Regions from separate parts of the Terribacillus sp. 7520-G genome, predicted to be linked through region 2. Evidence: riboswitches for the same ligand, from Rfam matches in the RefSeq annotation. Region 2 holds a riboswitch; the other holds the start of a gene.
What was found. Region 2 has a riboswitch for S-adenosylmethionine ahead of metX (homoserine O-acetyltransferase MetX). Riboswitches for the same ligand answer to the same signal wherever they lie in the genome.
Positions count from the first base shown of each region.

Region 1: another riboswitch for S-adenosylmethionine. It lies ahead of CHH53_RS01430 (MetQ/NlpA family ABC transporter substrate-binding protein); the one in region 2 lies ahead of metX (homoserine O-acetyltransferase MetX).

Region 1 is NZ_NQFP01000002.1:19,196-22,964, forward strand. Features, by position in the region: gene CHH53_RS01420 (methionine ABC transporter permease) at 1-191, opposite strand, end outside; gene CHH53_RS01425 (methionine ABC transporter ATP-binding protein) at 188-1,201, opposite strand; gene CHH53_RS01430 (MetQ/NlpA family ABC transporter substrate-binding protein) at 1,214-2,023, opposite strand; SAM riboswitch class I at 2,118-2,225, opposite strand; gene CHH53_RS01440 (MerR family transcriptional regulator) at 2,703-3,029, opposite strand; gene CHH53_RS17470 (hypothetical protein) at 3,226-3,366, shown strand; gene CHH53_RS01445 (glycerophosphodiester phosphodiesterase) at 3,455-3,769, opposite strand, start outside.
Region 2 is NZ_NQFP01000026.1:11,402-15,170, reverse strand. Features, by position in the region: gene CHH53_RS10095 (P-II family nitrogen regulator) at 1-93, opposite strand, end outside; gene CHH53_RS10090 (ammonium transporter) at 118-1,335, opposite strand; SAM riboswitch class I at 1,985-2,097, shown strand; gene metX (homoserine O-acetyltransferase MetX) at 2,164-3,243, shown strand; SAM riboswitch class I at 3,242-3,350, shown strand; gene CHH53_RS10080 (PLP-dependent aspartate aminotransferase family protein) at 3,423-3,769, shown strand, end outside.

The DNA of each region.
Region 1 (3,769 bases), on a different contig from region 2:
ATGACCGTGTTCACAATCGAATAAAATACGCGGTTCTCAGCTTGTCCGCCTTTTCTTGTCATGACCAGCAAAATACCCAATGGAAGTCCGATCACGATGGAAATAGCCAATGAAATACCTGTCATCAGCAATGTCTGCCAAAACGCCTCCGTGATGTCCGTACCCCATTCCGTCCAGAACTCGGCGATCATGACGCCACCTCCTCAACCGTTACATGCTGTGCTTCCAAATACGCAATCGCCTTCTCCACTTCCGTTTTATCTCCCTGCAAGTGAATAAGCAATTTGCCGACGGAGCTCGCTTTCAGCTGATCGATTCCTCCTGCCAGTATACTCGGAACGACATCGAATTTCTTTGTGATGGCCGCAAGGAACGGCTCATTCGAAGCTTCCCCGATGAACGTCAGTGAAACGAGACGCCCTGTTGCAGACAGCCCTTCCTTCACACTATCAGGAATTTCGAAGTTCGCTTCATCAAAGACAAATTTCCGGGTCTGCGGATGCTTCGGCTTGGTGAAGACATCGATGACGGATCCTTCTTCCACCAGCTCTCCTTGATGCATGACACCGACACGGTCACATATGCGCTGGATGACATCCAGCTCATGTGTGATCAAGAAGATGGTGATGCCAAGCTCCTTATTCACGCGGAGCAATAATTCAAGGATGGAAGACGTTGTATTCGGATCCAAAGCACTCGTCGCTTCGTCACTCAGCAGCACTTCCGGCTCTTGCGCAAGTGCTCTTGCAATGGCCACCCGCTGCTTCTGACCGCCGGATAATTGAGCTGGATAGACATTCTTCTTTTCCTCAAGGCCCACTATCTTCAAATATTTATCAACGCGCCCTTTGATTTCATCCTTCGGCACTTTACTCAGCTTCAAAGGTCTGGCAACGTTCTCGTATACCGTAGCCGTCGTCAGCAGATTGAAATGCTGGAATATCATACCGATTTTCCCTCTTGCCTTACGAAGCTGAGCCTTCTTAAGCGTCGTGAGTTCCACGCCGTCGACGAATACTTCCCCTTGAGTCGGACGTTCCAATAAATTGGCACAGCGGATCAGGGTGCTTTTCCCTGCTCCGCTGAATCCGATTATGCCATAGATTTCACCTTTATTGATTTTCAAGGAGACGTCTTTCAACGCCTCCACTTTTTTCTTGCCGGTGGTAAAGGTTTTCGATACATTCTTCAATTCAATCATATTGCTTCCCCCTTACCAGCTTGGAACGACAGATCCCTGGAATTCATCTTCCACAAACTGTTTTACTTCATCGGACTGGTAGATTTCTTGAATCTTCTTCACAATTTCATCGTCCTTGTTCGCTGATCTTACAACAAAGTAGTTGGACCATGGATTGTTTTCCGATTCCTCTGCAAAGATAGCATCATCATTGATATTCAAATCAGCTCCCATTGCAAAGTTTGTATTTATTGCCGCTGCCGCCACTTCCGGAAGCTGAGCCGGAAGCTGGGAAGCATCCAATTCGACGATTTCCAGATTCAGCGGATTTTCTACGACATCTTTAGCCGTTGCGGAGTTTTCCGCCTCCGGATCCACTTTCAATACGCCTGCCGACTCAAAGAGTTTCAACGCACGATATTCGTTGGCAGGGTCATTCGGTACAGCGATTTTGTCTCCCTCTTTCAACTCGGAAATATCCGAAATCTTATCTGTATAAATCCCCATCGGGAAAGTCAAGGTCTTGAATACTTCCTCTAATTCATATCCTTGATTCTTCACTTGATCTTCCAGGAAAGGAAGTGTCTGATAGCTGTTCGCATCCAGACTGCCATCATCCAGCGCACTGTTTGGTGTATTGTAATCATTGAATGTCTTGATTTCGACATCGATTCCTTCATCCGCTGCCAATTCTTTTACTTTTTCCATGACTTGCTCATGCGGTCCCCCGCTGACACCCACCAAAATTTTATCATTTGCCAGCGCAGCAGATTTATCATTGCCGCACGCTGCTAAAAATAACGCCAATAATCCGATAAGTCCAAAACTTAAGATTTTTTTCATGTTGCTCTCCCCTTTTTCCTTCGCTGTTATCAACTACAATAAAAAAGCGCCTCTCCGGATTAAGAGAGGCGCATGGTATACATATGCACTAATTCTCTTATCTCTCAGTACGGCTTTTCGCCGTCTGCAGGAATTAGCACCTGATCACTGATCTGGTTGCCGGGCTTCATAGGACCTGTTCCTCCGCCACTCTTGATAAGAATTTCATTATACTTTTGTTGTTGATCTGTTTGTTACTTTACCTCCCAATCCAAACGTTGTCAATATAATTTCAAAAATAATAGAAAAATTATCCCGTTTCCCTGGTAGTCCCGTCATCCGAAAAGATAATGGGATTTGTTTGGCTGTATGGTTCCGCAACGATTCATGTACGGCATCAAACGAGCGATTGATCAATTCCCAAAGAGCGACAGGATCCCGCTTCTTTTTCATGTCCATCCTGAAATCCGCTCTCCGATATGACTACTATTATCATAAATTTGATATATTTGCGGAAGAGCGAAAAGGCAAAAGAATCACCCCTGAATTCCTGCGCGAATGGTCGGTTCATCCTAAATATGCATCAGCGTCAAGGAGCGCATAAAAAATTCATCCATAGCCGGAAAAGATGAACAAGAGCCGGATGTCAGACATCCGGCTCTCCTGTGTACAAGGCCTCCCAACACATACGTACACACAGCTATTCTCTTTGTATGCCAAAGCGGGCATTGATTTGACCACGCAGCATTTGCTGGCGGCTTTCCCGTTCCGCTTCCTTCCTCTTGTCTCTCAGCATCTGCTGACGAATTTCGAAGGTTTGCACACCCTCTTCCCTTTTGTTGGCGATTTCGATCAATTGCTCTACATCCGAAAAAGAGTACTTGCGATTTCCCTTCGCTGAACGTTCCGGAAAAATGAGCTTGCGTTCCTCGTAATAACGAATCTTGCGTTCAGTCAGACCAGTCAGCTCGCTCACAATGCCGATTGTGATCACTTTCCTGTTCTTATAAGAAGGCTCATTACTCATCTGTTCACCTCATCACCATGTGCTGTTACTTAACATTATACCGCAACTTTCCATTCATCCTAGTATTATGTAAGGAAACCTAACAAACAACAAAAAAGTTCGTCAGCATCGCTTACATGTTTGATGCATGGCAATTTGGATATACGTATACTGAACGTAACAGCAAAAAGAGATACCGGAAAGGAGCGTCTTGCACGTGGCATATGATCAGGAAGCCCTTGATTTAGCCAAACAGATTGTGGAACTCGACCTGAAGCGCGATGAGTGCTGGGAAGATCTCGCAGCACTCGCTGGGGATAAAGCATTCGAATTGCTTCGACTCGTTCAGAATAGATGATACATGCAAAAGGAGACCCGTAAAATGGTGTGCCCCCCAGAAGTTACCAAAACTTTTGGGGAGGCAGTTCAAAATAGGTCTCCTTTTCTCATTTCACATAATTCGGATAATCTGTGATGATACCATCGACACCTGCTCGGATCAGCGGCTGGACTTCCCCCGGTGCCCGGACCGTCCATGGCATGATACGCATTCCGCGTGAATGGATCCTACTAACCAATGTATCGTCCAGCGTCACATTGGTGAAATGTGTATTCACATAATCTGTATAAGCAGCAAGCTTATCAAGTTTGCGATTGGTAAGATCGGCACTTCTTGACGTCAGCACGCCAAGCGGCACATATGGCAGCAGCTGGGAAAGATAAGCAACCGATCCAAAATTGAATGACTGCAGGATTACCTC
Region 2 (3,769 bases):
GCCGGATACCCCGATTTCAGCCATTTTCATTTTGAAAACTTCAAGATCTGCTGAGTTCCTTGTGATGATCTCAACCTTGAACATGTCACTCATATACCGTTCCTCCTTTTAGATTGATCAATCCTGGTAGGCACGTTCGCCGTGCATCGTCAGATCAAGACCTTTTGCTTCTTCTTCTTCTGTGGCACGTGCTTTGAAGATGAGGTTGACGATGGAGATCAAGATGAATGTCACAACCCCGACAAAGGCGAATGTTGCAATGATGGCAACTACCTGTCTCCATAATAGATCAATACCGCCGCCATAGAAAAGGCCATTGTGCTCGACGATTGCATTGATGGAGTCGCTTGCGAACAAGCCAGTCGCGATGCCGCCCCATGTACCGCCCACTGCATGCAATCCAAAGGCATCAAGTGCGTCATCATAACCCAGCTTCTGCTTCAGCCAGCCGACGCCCCAGAAGCAGACGATGCCGCCGATCAAGCCGATTGGAATGCTGGCAAGCGGGGAGACGAATCCAGCGGCAGGGGTGATGGCAACCAGCCCGGCGATCGCACCGGATACAGCTCCAAGCAGTGTCGGCTTTTTATTGATGATCCATTCAATGATCATCCATCCAAGTACACCAGCTGCTGCAGCAGTATTCGTATTGATAAAGGCGTACATTGCTACATCATCGAAAGCAAGTTCGCTGCCGACGTTGAATCCAAACCATCCGAACCAAAGCAATGCGCCGCCGATCAATGTGAAAATCAAGTTATGCGGTGCAGTGGAGCCGGCATTTTTACGTTTGCCGATGACGATTGCAACAACCAACCCAGCAAGACCGGAGGAGATATGGACAACGTTTCCGCCTGCGAAATCAAGCGCGCCCATTTCTGCGATCCAGCCGCCGCCCCAAACCCAGTGTGCCAGCGGGGAATAAACGATGAGGACCCAAAGAACTGTGAATAGAATGAATGCTGGAAAACGAATGCGTTCTGCATATGCGCCGGACACGATGGCTGTTGTCAGAATCGCAAATGTCATTTGGAACATCATGAATAAGTTGAATGGAATTGTATGTCCGGAGTCTGCGTTTGGATCGAAACCAACGTTATTCAGCCCGAAATAATCCAATCCCCCAATAATTCCGTTACCTGGTGAGAATGCCAGGGAAAAGCCGACAATGATCCAAATGATCGAAACGATTGCCATTGTCGTAAAGCTGTGCATCGTTGTGCTCAGCACATTCTTGCTTCTTACCAACCCGCCGTAGAAGAGTGCGAGTGCCGGTGTCATCAACCATACGAGGACGGTTGCGACGAACATGAATACCGTATTGGCCATATCCATTTTCTCTACCCCCTGAATGCCTTCTTTATTATTTGAAAATTTAAATCTTTTTTCATTATAAGTGCCCTGCAAAAAAATGTAACAAACTTGTCAGGATATCTTACGTGAATATTTCTGACCAAGTTGTGTAAGTGTTTACAGATTATTTGTCATAAAGCGTCACCAAAATAAGGTCTCCTATAGAAAGATGGGAAATGCGGGGCGATTTGTCCTCTTTGATTAACGGGAATGGAAGAGGGAGGGGAGTACATCTGCATCGGTGGTTTGACAGTAATTGTAAAGCATGATAGAATAATTAACGTCTTCAATATTTGAGTAACTTTATTGAAGATCTCTGGCATTCTGCTATAGTTTTAATCAGAAGTACTTATTCAGACTGGAGCGGCCAAGGAGCCGTAAGGATGCAATAGAGGTAGGGATTGCATCGTTTAAGTGAAAACTACCATGTGGAACAAGTACCGCGGCAGGAGAATGTATTAGGCATTCTCGCATAACAATAGAAAAAGTTACATTTTAAGCCCCGCATCGGCAATTGCCGATGCGGGGCGTCCAAATTTCCGGGAAGAATATCCTGATGGAAATTTCAGAATTTATAGTTGACTCCTATAAGAACCCCATGCTACAATCCTGTTAACAAATCAATAGCAAGCTCTTATCAAGAGAGGCGGAGGGACTGGCCCGATGATGCCCGGCAACCTGCAAGCAGAAATGCTTTTAAGGTGCTAATTCCTGAAAGTGCGCAGAGCACTTTAGAGATGAGAGAGACATGTCGGTACATATTGCCACCCTGTCCTCTCAGGGTGGCTTTTTTAGTTGGGGGGAGGAAGCATGCGGAGAATGGATTTACAACAGTCATACCAAACCGGCAAACTTCTCATCGGGGATATTGTGCTTGAATCAGGCAATATCCTGCCAAACGTCGAGGTGGCTTTTGAAAAAAGCGGACCCGCTTCGGGAGAAACGGTGCTTGTCTGTCATGCGTTGACGGGAGATCAGTTTGCAATCGGAACTGATGCAGCAACTGGATGGTGGAATGGATTGCTGCAGCCGGGCGGATACATCGATACCCGCCGATACCAAGTGATTACATTCAATGTATTGGGCGGGTGCAATGGGACAACGAGTGCATTGTCGGTAAACCCGGATTCGGGAAGCAGGTATGCGGCAGCCTTTCCGGCAATAACGATCAGGGACATGGTTTTGGTGCAGCGTCTTGCCTTGGAGAAACTGGGAATTGCTCATCTAAAGGCAGTAATCGGCGGATCATTGGGAGGGATGCAAGTACTGGAATGGGGCGTCATGTACCCTGATTTCATGGATGTGCTGATTCCGCTCGCAGCAACCCCCTTTGTGAGTGATTATGCGATTGCGTATAACCATTTGGCTAAGACAGCCATCACCTCCGATCCCGATTGGAACGATGGATACTATACACCGGACAGATTACCTGCGGCCGGTCTCGGACTTGCGCGGATGGTGGGGATGCTTACTTACCGTTCCGACCATCAATATAATGAACGTTTCCGCCGTGCTGCCTCCCGGAGGGATGATGCAGCTTACGAGGTGGAATCGTATTTGAACTATCAAGGAGAGAAGCTGGTCAATCGCTTTGATGCCAACTGCTATATGACTTTATTGGAAGCGATGAACAGTCATGATATCGGCAGGGGAAGAGGAGGATGGCAAGCAGCCGCCCGGAGAATAGACGCAATTGTGCTGACATTCGGATTTTCAAGAGATCTGCTATTTCCTCCAGAGGAGATAAGCCGCTTTGCTGCGGCAGTTCCAAGGGGAAGGCATGTGGATGTGGATACAATCTATGGGCATGATGGTTTTCTGCTGGAGTTCGAGAAGTGGGGACACCATATCAGGGAGGTACTCGAGCAGCCGATGAAAATTTCATATTGACTTATCAAGAGAGGTGGAGGGACTGGCCCGATGAAACCCGGCAACCTGTAAGCGGAAATGGCTTTTAAGGTGCTACATCCAGCAAACGGAAGTTTGGGAGATAAGGAGTTTCGTGCATAAGCAGCAGCTTCTTACCGGGAGCTGCTTTTTTCATCTATATAAACTGGAGGAATGACAAAATGACAGATCAAGTATATAAAGCAGAAACACTAGCATTGCATGGCGGGCAAGCGCCGGATCCGACGACAGGCTCAAGAGCGGTGCCGCTTTACCAGACCACTTCTTACTTGTTCCATGATACAGATCATGCAGAGCGTCTATTCGCACTGGATGAGCCGGGAAATATCTATTCCCGAATCGGCAACCCTACCGTCGATGTTCTGGAAAAACGAATTGCTTTGCTGGAAGATGGCGTCGCAGCAGTCGGTGTTGCATCCGGAATGGCAGCCATCAGCTACAGCATCCTCAATCTGGCAAGCGCCGGGGATGAAATCGTAGCAGCAACGAATTTATACGGAGGGACGTA